2 regions of the Eubacterium sp. AM05-23 genome follow, and region 2 is predicted to be linked to the other one. Evidence: predicted binding sites of a transcription regulator. Region 2 holds the regulator's gene; the other holds the start of a gene.
The links. Region 2 encodes HrcA, which represses chaperone genes, less so after heat shock. Its sites were predicted from a motif close to TGTTAGCACTCNNNNNNNNNGAGTGCTAACA; they were not measured.
Positions count from the first base shown of each region.

Region 1: a site for HrcA is predicted at 1,790-1,820, ahead of groES (co-chaperone GroES). Genes of this name have one in related genera too.

Region 1 is NZ_QUDF01000002.1:43,330-47,246, forward strand. Features, by position in the region: gene DW091_RS02490 (trimethylamine methyltransferase family protein) at 1-349, opposite strand, end outside; gene DW091_RS19995 (hypothetical protein) at 653-793, shown strand; gene DW091_RS02495 (type 1 glutamine amidotransferase domain-containing protein) at 869-1,558, shown strand; gene groES (co-chaperone GroES) at 1,870-2,154, shown strand; gene groL (chaperonin GroEL) at 2,205-3,833, shown strand.
Region 2 is NZ_QUDF01000002.1:247,076-250,992, reverse strand. Features, by position in the region: gene dnaK (molecular chaperone DnaK) at 1-688, opposite strand, end outside; gene grpE (nucleotide exchange factor GrpE) at 914-1,480, opposite strand; gene hrcA (heat-inducible transcriptional repressor HrcA) at 1,489-2,523, opposite strand; gene hemW (radical SAM family heme chaperone HemW) at 2,861-3,917, opposite strand, start outside.

The DNA.
Region 1 (3,917 bases), 200 kb from region 2:
GCTTAACCCAGTCAATAATATCTTTGTTTGTAAAAGCTCTTATTCGGCTGCCATCCTGTAAATAAGCAGAACCGGACACCGGAAGCTTTACATAACTGTGGCCGCCGATGTGAACGTTGCCCTTTGACGAATAGATTGTAAACTTCTTTGGCACGGTTTCTAAAGCTTCCTCAAGCATTTTTTCTTCGATATAAACCTTATCGCCTTCAATTCTTGCTCCATGCGCTTTAAAAACAGATAAAGCCTCTTCGTGTTCAAATTTTACGCCTACCTTTTTTAAAATAGTGAGCGTATGTGCGTGTATTTTTTCAATATCTGCCTTAGAAATATATTTTTCGTATACTTTCATCGATATTCTCCTCAATAATTTTGTATGGCGCCATTTACTTTAAGTTTATATAAAGCAAGGAATATGCCAAAAATAATATGAAAATTTGGCGTGTTTGGTCTGTTTTAAAGCGTTGCCAGGCGTAAAAAGAATAAAAAGCGTAAAGGTAATTGTCAGTGACAAAAAAATATACAGTTTATGTATTCCGGATAAGCCATGTTTTGAAGAAAGGTGTAAAATAATTTGTCTGTTTTGCGTAAAAAAGAAAATATTACTAAAATAAAGAGACTTCATTAAAAATTTTGTTTTTATCTATGAGTCAGTTTGTCAAGCTGCACCAGCATTGATGGTTATGATGCCAGTGACCAGAAGCTTTCAATCGGTATTGAGCGAGAGCTGCTTTTTCATATTTATGGCAGGCGCAATCTGAAAAGTGATCGGGTGGTCTGCAGGCGGATGGATTAATGGTTAGATTTTATCTGAAACGGTATATAAGTTATAGTGATCAATTAGAACTTTTGATATGAAATGGAGATAAAAATGAAAAAAATATTAGTGGTTTTGACCAATACTGCGAAATATGGAACGAAAAATGAGGCGACAGGTCTCTGGCTGTCAGAAGCGACTGAGTTTGTGAAAGAATTGATACAGGCTGGTTATGAAATTGATTATGTCAGCCCGAGGGGCGGCTATGTGCCAATCGACCCTCGCAGTCTGAAAAACGCTTATGTCAATGAGAGCGTGTTTGCTTTTTATAACTCAGAGGATTTCCAGAACAGAGCATTGGCAGACTCCCTTAAACCATCGGATATCAATGCTTCCGATTATTTGGCAATCTATTATACAGGCGGCCACGGCGTGGTCTGGGATTTTCCGGACAATAAAGATTTGCAGGCAATCAGCCGAGAGATTTATGAGCAGGGAGGTTATGTGACATCGGTCTGCCACGGATTAGCAGGGCTTTTGAATATAAAAACATCAGATGGAAGCTATCTTATATCTTGTAAAACACTCACAGGCTTTACAGAAACAGAAGAAATTCTAAGCGGAAAAAACCGCTTAGTGCCCTTTGGTACTGAGAAAGAAGCCAGGAAGCGGGGAGCGAAATTTGTGAAAAAACGCGCTTTTAGTTCTTTTGCAGTACAGGATGGGCATTTGATAACAGGGCAGAATCCCATGTCTGGACAGGCCGTGGCAAAATGCTTGCTGAAAAACTTAAGCAGTTATTAAAGACAAAAGGCGGATTGTGAAAAAAAGCGGCGTATGCAGCTAAATTTGCTTGTTGGGTAAAAATAAGAAAATACCGCTTGCAGAAACAGGTAATATAAAAAATAACGAAGCCTGAAAGGCGCATAACCGGAGAGCTTTCACAAAAAATATTAAGCAATCCTGAAATCCTGAAAAAAGTCATTAAATTTATTAAAAAGGTCTTGCAAATTTTGAGAGAATGGTTTAATATAATGTTAGCACTCGGAGGTAATGAGTGCTAACAAGAAGAAAATAATAAAAATCATAAATCATTAAAAATGGAGGAATCAAAAATGAGTTTAAAACCATTGGGAGACAAGGTTGTAATCAAAGTTAAAGAAGAAGAAGTAACGACTTCTAGCGGTATCGTATTACCGGGTTCTGCACAGGAAAAACCACAGCAGGGAACCGTTGTCGCTGTTGGCTCCGGCGAAATTGTTGATGGTAAAAAAGTGCCGCTGGATGTAAAGGAAGGCGATGAAGTTATCTATTCTAAATACGCTGGCTCCGAAGTAAAAGTTGGCGAAGAAGAATTCTTGATTTTGAAACAGTCTGACATCTTAGCAATTGTTGAATAATTCAGAAAACCACATTTAATAGATTATAAATTTTCAGGAGGAAGATTAAAATGGCAAAAGATATTAAATTCAGTGCAGACGCCAGAGAATCACTGATTGCTGGCGTAGATAAATTGGCAGACGCTGTCAAAGTAACCTTAGGACCAAAAGGAAGAAACGTTATCTTAGCAAAGAGCTACGGTGCTCCAACCATTACAAACGATGGTGTTACCATTGCTAAAGAAATTGAACTGGAAGACGCTTTTGAAAACATGGGCGCTCAGCTGGTCAAAGAAGTTGCTACCAAAACAAACGATGTAGCTGGTGATGGTACTACTACCGCTACCTTATTAGCTCAGGCTATTGTAAGAGAAGGTAACAGAAACGTTGTAGCCGGTGCGAATCCGATGGTTCTGAAAAAAGGGATCGAAAAGGCTGTGGAAGTTGTTGTTGACGAACTGAAAGCTAACAGCAAACCAGTAGAAACCAGAGAAGCAAAAGCTCAGGTAGCTTCCATTTCCGCCGCTGATACCGAAATTGGTGATTTAATTGCAGAAGCCATGACTAAAGTCGGCGACGACGGTGTTATCACTGTTGAAGAAGGCAAGGGCATGGGTACAGAACTGGAATTTACCGAAGGTATGCAGTTTGACAGAGGATATTTATCTGGTTACATGGTAACCGATACTGAAAAAATGGTTGCAGAATTAGACAACCCATATATCTTAATCACAGACAAGAAAATCACAAATATCCAGGAATTACTTCCAGTGCTGGAACAGATTGTACAGCAGGGCGCTAAGCTCTTAATCATTGCTGAAGATGTTGAAGGCGAAGCTTTAACAACCTTAGTACTGAACAAATTAAGAGGAACCTTCAACTGTGTCGCTGTTAAAGCTCCTGGCTTCGGTGACAGAAGAAAAGCCATGTTACAGGATATCGCTGCTTTAACAGGTGGTCAGGTAATCTCTGAAGAAGTTGGTCTGGAACTGAAAAACGCCGATATGTCTATGTTAGGACGCGCGCGTCAGGTTAAGGTTGACAAGGACAACACCATCATCGTTGATGGACAGGGAGACCGTGCGATCGTTGAAGAAAGAGTCGCTCAGATCAAGGCTCAGATTCCTGAAACCACATCGGATTATGACAAAGAAAAATTACAGGAACGTCTGGCTAAACTGGCTGGCGGCGTAGCAGTTATCCAGGTTGGTGCCGCTACCGAAGTTGAATTGAAAGAACGCAAATACCGCATCGAAGACGCATTGAACGCGACAAGAGCTGGTGTCGAAGAAGGTATGGTACCTGGTGGTGGATCTGCGTTCATCGAAACCTTAGACAAGGTAGATGCTTTAATCGATACCTTGGAAGGCGATGAAAAAATCGGCGCTGCTATCATCCGCCGCGCGATTGAAGAACCCGTTCGTCAGATTGCTGAAAATGCTGGTCTTGAAGGCTCTGTTATTGTCAACGAACTGCGCAAGAAAGAAAACGGCATCGGCTTCAACGCTGCTACCGGCGAATTCGTCAACATGATTGAAGCAGGTATCATCGACCCGACCAAGGTAACCCGTACAGCTATCCAGAACGCTGCAAGCATCTGCGCGATGTTCTTAACCACCGAAGTTGCCGTTGCTGATTTACCAGAAGAAGCAGCTCCTGCAATGCCTCCAATGGGTGGCGGCGGAATGCCAATGATGTAATAAAAGCTAATATAAATAAAATGATATGATTTTATAACAGGCAGGATATTAAGTGAAAGCTTAATATCCTGCTTTTTTAGTTTT
Region 2 (3,917 bases):
TTTTATCAGATTTCAGGTCGATGCCGTGGGATTTTTTGAATTCATCTGCCATCCAGTCGATCACCTTGTTGTCAAAGTCATCGCCGCCCAGGTTGTTGTTCCCGTTGGTCGCCTTAACTTCGAAAACGCCGTCGCCTAATTCCAGGATGGATACGTCGAAGGTACCGCCGCCAAGGTCATAAACCATGATTTTCTGGTTGTCTGCCTTGTCAAGACCATAGGCCAGTGAAGCTGCGGTTGGTTCGTTGATGATACGCAGTACATCTAAACCGGCGATCTTACCAGCGTCCTTGGTTGCCTGTCTCTGAGCGTCGCTGAAGTAAGCCGGTACAGTGATAACAGCCTTGGTAACTGTTTCGCCAAGATAGGCTTCTGCGTCTGATTTTAATTTCTGCAGGATCATCGCAGAGATTTCCTGCGGTGTGTAGCTCTTATCATCGATGGTTACTTTATAGTCGGTACCCATGTGTCTCTTGATGGACGCGACTGTACGGTCTGGATTGGTGACAGCCTGGCGTTTTGCCACCTGGCCGACCAGTCTTTCACCGTCTTTAGTAAACGCAACAACAGACGGGGTTGTGCGGTTCCCTTCTGCATTTGGGATAACAACCGGTTCGCCGCCTTCCAAAACAGCAACGCAAGAGTTTGTAGTACCTAAGTCAATACCAATAATTTTTTCTTTACCCATAATATATGTCCTCCTAAGTTTTTAGTATAAATTTCTAATTTTTATCATTCTTCAAAAAAGCAGCTTGTTGTTTAATGGAGAATTGAGAATGGAAAATGGAAAATTCCGGTACAAAACGCTACGCATTTTGATCTTTATGCGGCCGTTGACCGCTTTCTCAAATTTGCTTTAGCAAATTTGTTCTTTTAATTCTCCATTCTCAATTCCCCATTGTCAATTGCTTTTTTACTTCTGGTTAACCTTAACCATCGCTGGCCGTATGACCTTATCCTTAAAAGTGTAACCCTTCTGGAAAACCTCCAGAACAACCTGGTCGTCTTTTTCAGGATCTGCTCCAACGGCAACGCCGTGGTGGAAGTTCGGATCAAAGGCTGTACCCACACAGTCAATTTCCTGCAGGCCCTCCTCGTTCAGAACACCGATCAGCTGCTTGAAAACCATCTGGACGCCTTCGCGGTATTTGTCCGCATTGTCATCATCCGCCGCCGCTTCGGCGCGGTCCAGGTTGTCAAGCACTGGTAAAAGCTTTGTGACAAAGCCCTCAAGAGCAAACTGGTAAATGTCAGTCTTTTCCTTCTGCGTTCTTTTTTTATAGTTTTCAAAATCCGCCTGAAGGCGCATAAGACGCTCCATAGCCGCTTCCTCTGCCTTGGCCGCTTCATTTACCGATTTTTCAACATCCTCTACAGTTTCCTGTTCTTCTGTTTTCTGTTCCTCTGCTGCCTGTTCCTCCGTAGCTTCTTCCTTAATGGTTTCGTCTACGTTTTGTTCCATCTTTTCTTCCTTAGCCATTTAACCACCTATTTCATTAATAATTTTGTTAAGTTTGTGTTCAGTTCATTTCTTATATAATCAAGAACCGAGGAGACATTGTCATAATTCATCCTCGTCGGTCCTATGACCCCAAAAGCGCCTACGGTCTTTCCTTCCAGCTCGTAGGTTGTCGTAATAATACTGAATTCCTTCAGATTCTCATTATCATTTTCATCCCCGATGCTGATGTTAATCACCTGACTGGCGTCATCATTTGACAGGATCCCCGCCAGCAGCGGTTTTTCCTCGATCACATTGACCAGGTGACGGATTTTTTCCACATCACTGAATTCGGGATAGTTGAAAAGATTCGTCAGACCCATGGAGTGGATGTCTGAAGCCTCTTCCATCAAAGTATCCCTTAATACCGGAAGAATTTCCCGGAGTAAACTGCTTTCATCCGGGGACAATTCCTGAATCTGATCCACCAGCTCCATATTAATTTCCTGGAAGGAAATATTTTTAAGGAAGCTGTTTAAGACATTACTCAGTTTCAGGGCCAAAGTGGTGTCAATTTCCTGTGAAAGGGTCATTTCAATGTTCTTTGCCATCCCTTCATAGGTGACCACAATGAGTAAAACCCGTTCCTTGATCAAAGGAACAATCTGTACGTGCTTGCAGTTAAAGCAGGAAACCCGCGGCGACAGCACCACAGAGGTGTAATTGGTCAGCTGTGACAGCACCTTCGCCGTGTGGTTCATGGTGTTATCCAACTCCCTTGTTATTTTAAGATACCCATTATGGATGTCATTTCTCACAACCTTAGCTAATTTTTGAATTTGCATGATCTCATCGACATAATAGCGATATGCCAGCTGAGTCGGAATTCTTCCAGATGAGGTGTGCGGCTGCATTAAAAAGCCCAGGTCTTCGAGATCAGCCATTTCGTTCCGGATGGTCGCAGGGCTGATGCCAAGATTATAACGCTTTGACAAAGTCCGGGACCCTACCGGTTCGGCGGTATTGATGTAATCCTTAATGATTACCTCCAATATCTTCTTCTTTCTCTCTTTCAAGTCCATTTTGTTCACCTCTTTATTAGCACTCGTTACTTGTGAGTGCTAATATCTTGACTATAATATACCACCGGGTTCTTACTTTGTCAATAGATTTCTATAAGATAAATGTCAAGTTTTTAAGATTTAAACATTATTTAAGCAAGGAAACCTTTTGGTATATTATCCAAGTGAAAAGCTGAAAAAGAGAGGGCGTGCAGCGAAAACCGTTAAAGGATTTTTCCATTTTGCCGCGCGCCAAGATGCTTTATTTCGCAGAACCATCGAAGTCATGAGGTAACAGTGCCTTGCTCGCGGCGATCCCGCAAAATCCAACGGCGGTCCTCCGCTACACTCATCTCACTTATACAAACGCCACAAACACCTGATTCGCCAGATCCTGGCCCTTTGGGGTAAGGCGGATCACCGGCCCCTCACGCGTGAGAAGCCCCGCCGCCACAAGGTTTCCAATTTCCTCAAAATCTTCAAAAAAGCTGCTGCCAAACAGCCTTCGGTAATCCGCGTCGTTTACGCCGCACATGCGCCGCAGACCCAGAAACATAAAATCACCCTTTTTCTCCTGCACATCCAGTGTGTGCGCCTCGAGCACTGGGGCTTTCCCCTGTTCAGCCAGAGTACAGTAGTCCCCCATTGCCATCACGTTGGTGCGGCGCTCTTCCTTATAATAGGAGGCTGCCCCCAGTCCAAAGCCCACATAGGGCTTCATCACCCAGTACAGGCTGTTGTGGCGGCTTTCCCAGCCTTTCCTTGCAAAGTTCGATATCTCATACTGCTCAAAGCCCTTCTCTGCCAGGCCGTCGATGACAGCGTGCTGCATCTGGCGTTCCAGCGCCTCGTCTGGCAGCGCCAGTTTTCCCTGGCGGAGCAGGGTGGCAAAGGCAGTTCCCTCCTCGATTTTCAGGCTGTAGCAAGAGATATGCTTAACGGGCTCAAGGGCCGTCAGTCTCGCAAGGTCCCGGCGCACATCCTCCAGGGTCTGTCCCGGCAGGCCAAACATTAAATCCGCCGAGATATTCTCAAACCCCGCGCTTCCCAGCAGCTCCAGCGACGACTCAAAATCCGCGTAGGTGTGGATACGCCCCAGGGCTTTAAGCTCTTCATCGCTCGTGGTCTGGAGACCCAGGCTCACGCGGTTGAGGCCCATGCTGCGGTAAGCCCGGCATTTTTCGCCGGTCAGGGTTCCGGGATTGGCCTCAATGGTGGCTTCCACACCCTCCCCTGGCAGCTCAAAGCACTCCTGGATACAGTCCATAACCTGGCCGATATGATCAGCCGACACGTAAGAGGGCGTGCCTCCCCCAAAATAAACCGTGCGCGCGGACAGCCTGCCCTGCTCATCCGCGAAGGCCCTTATCTCAAGGCAGACCGCCTCAAAATAACGCCGGGCATCCGCCTCGCTA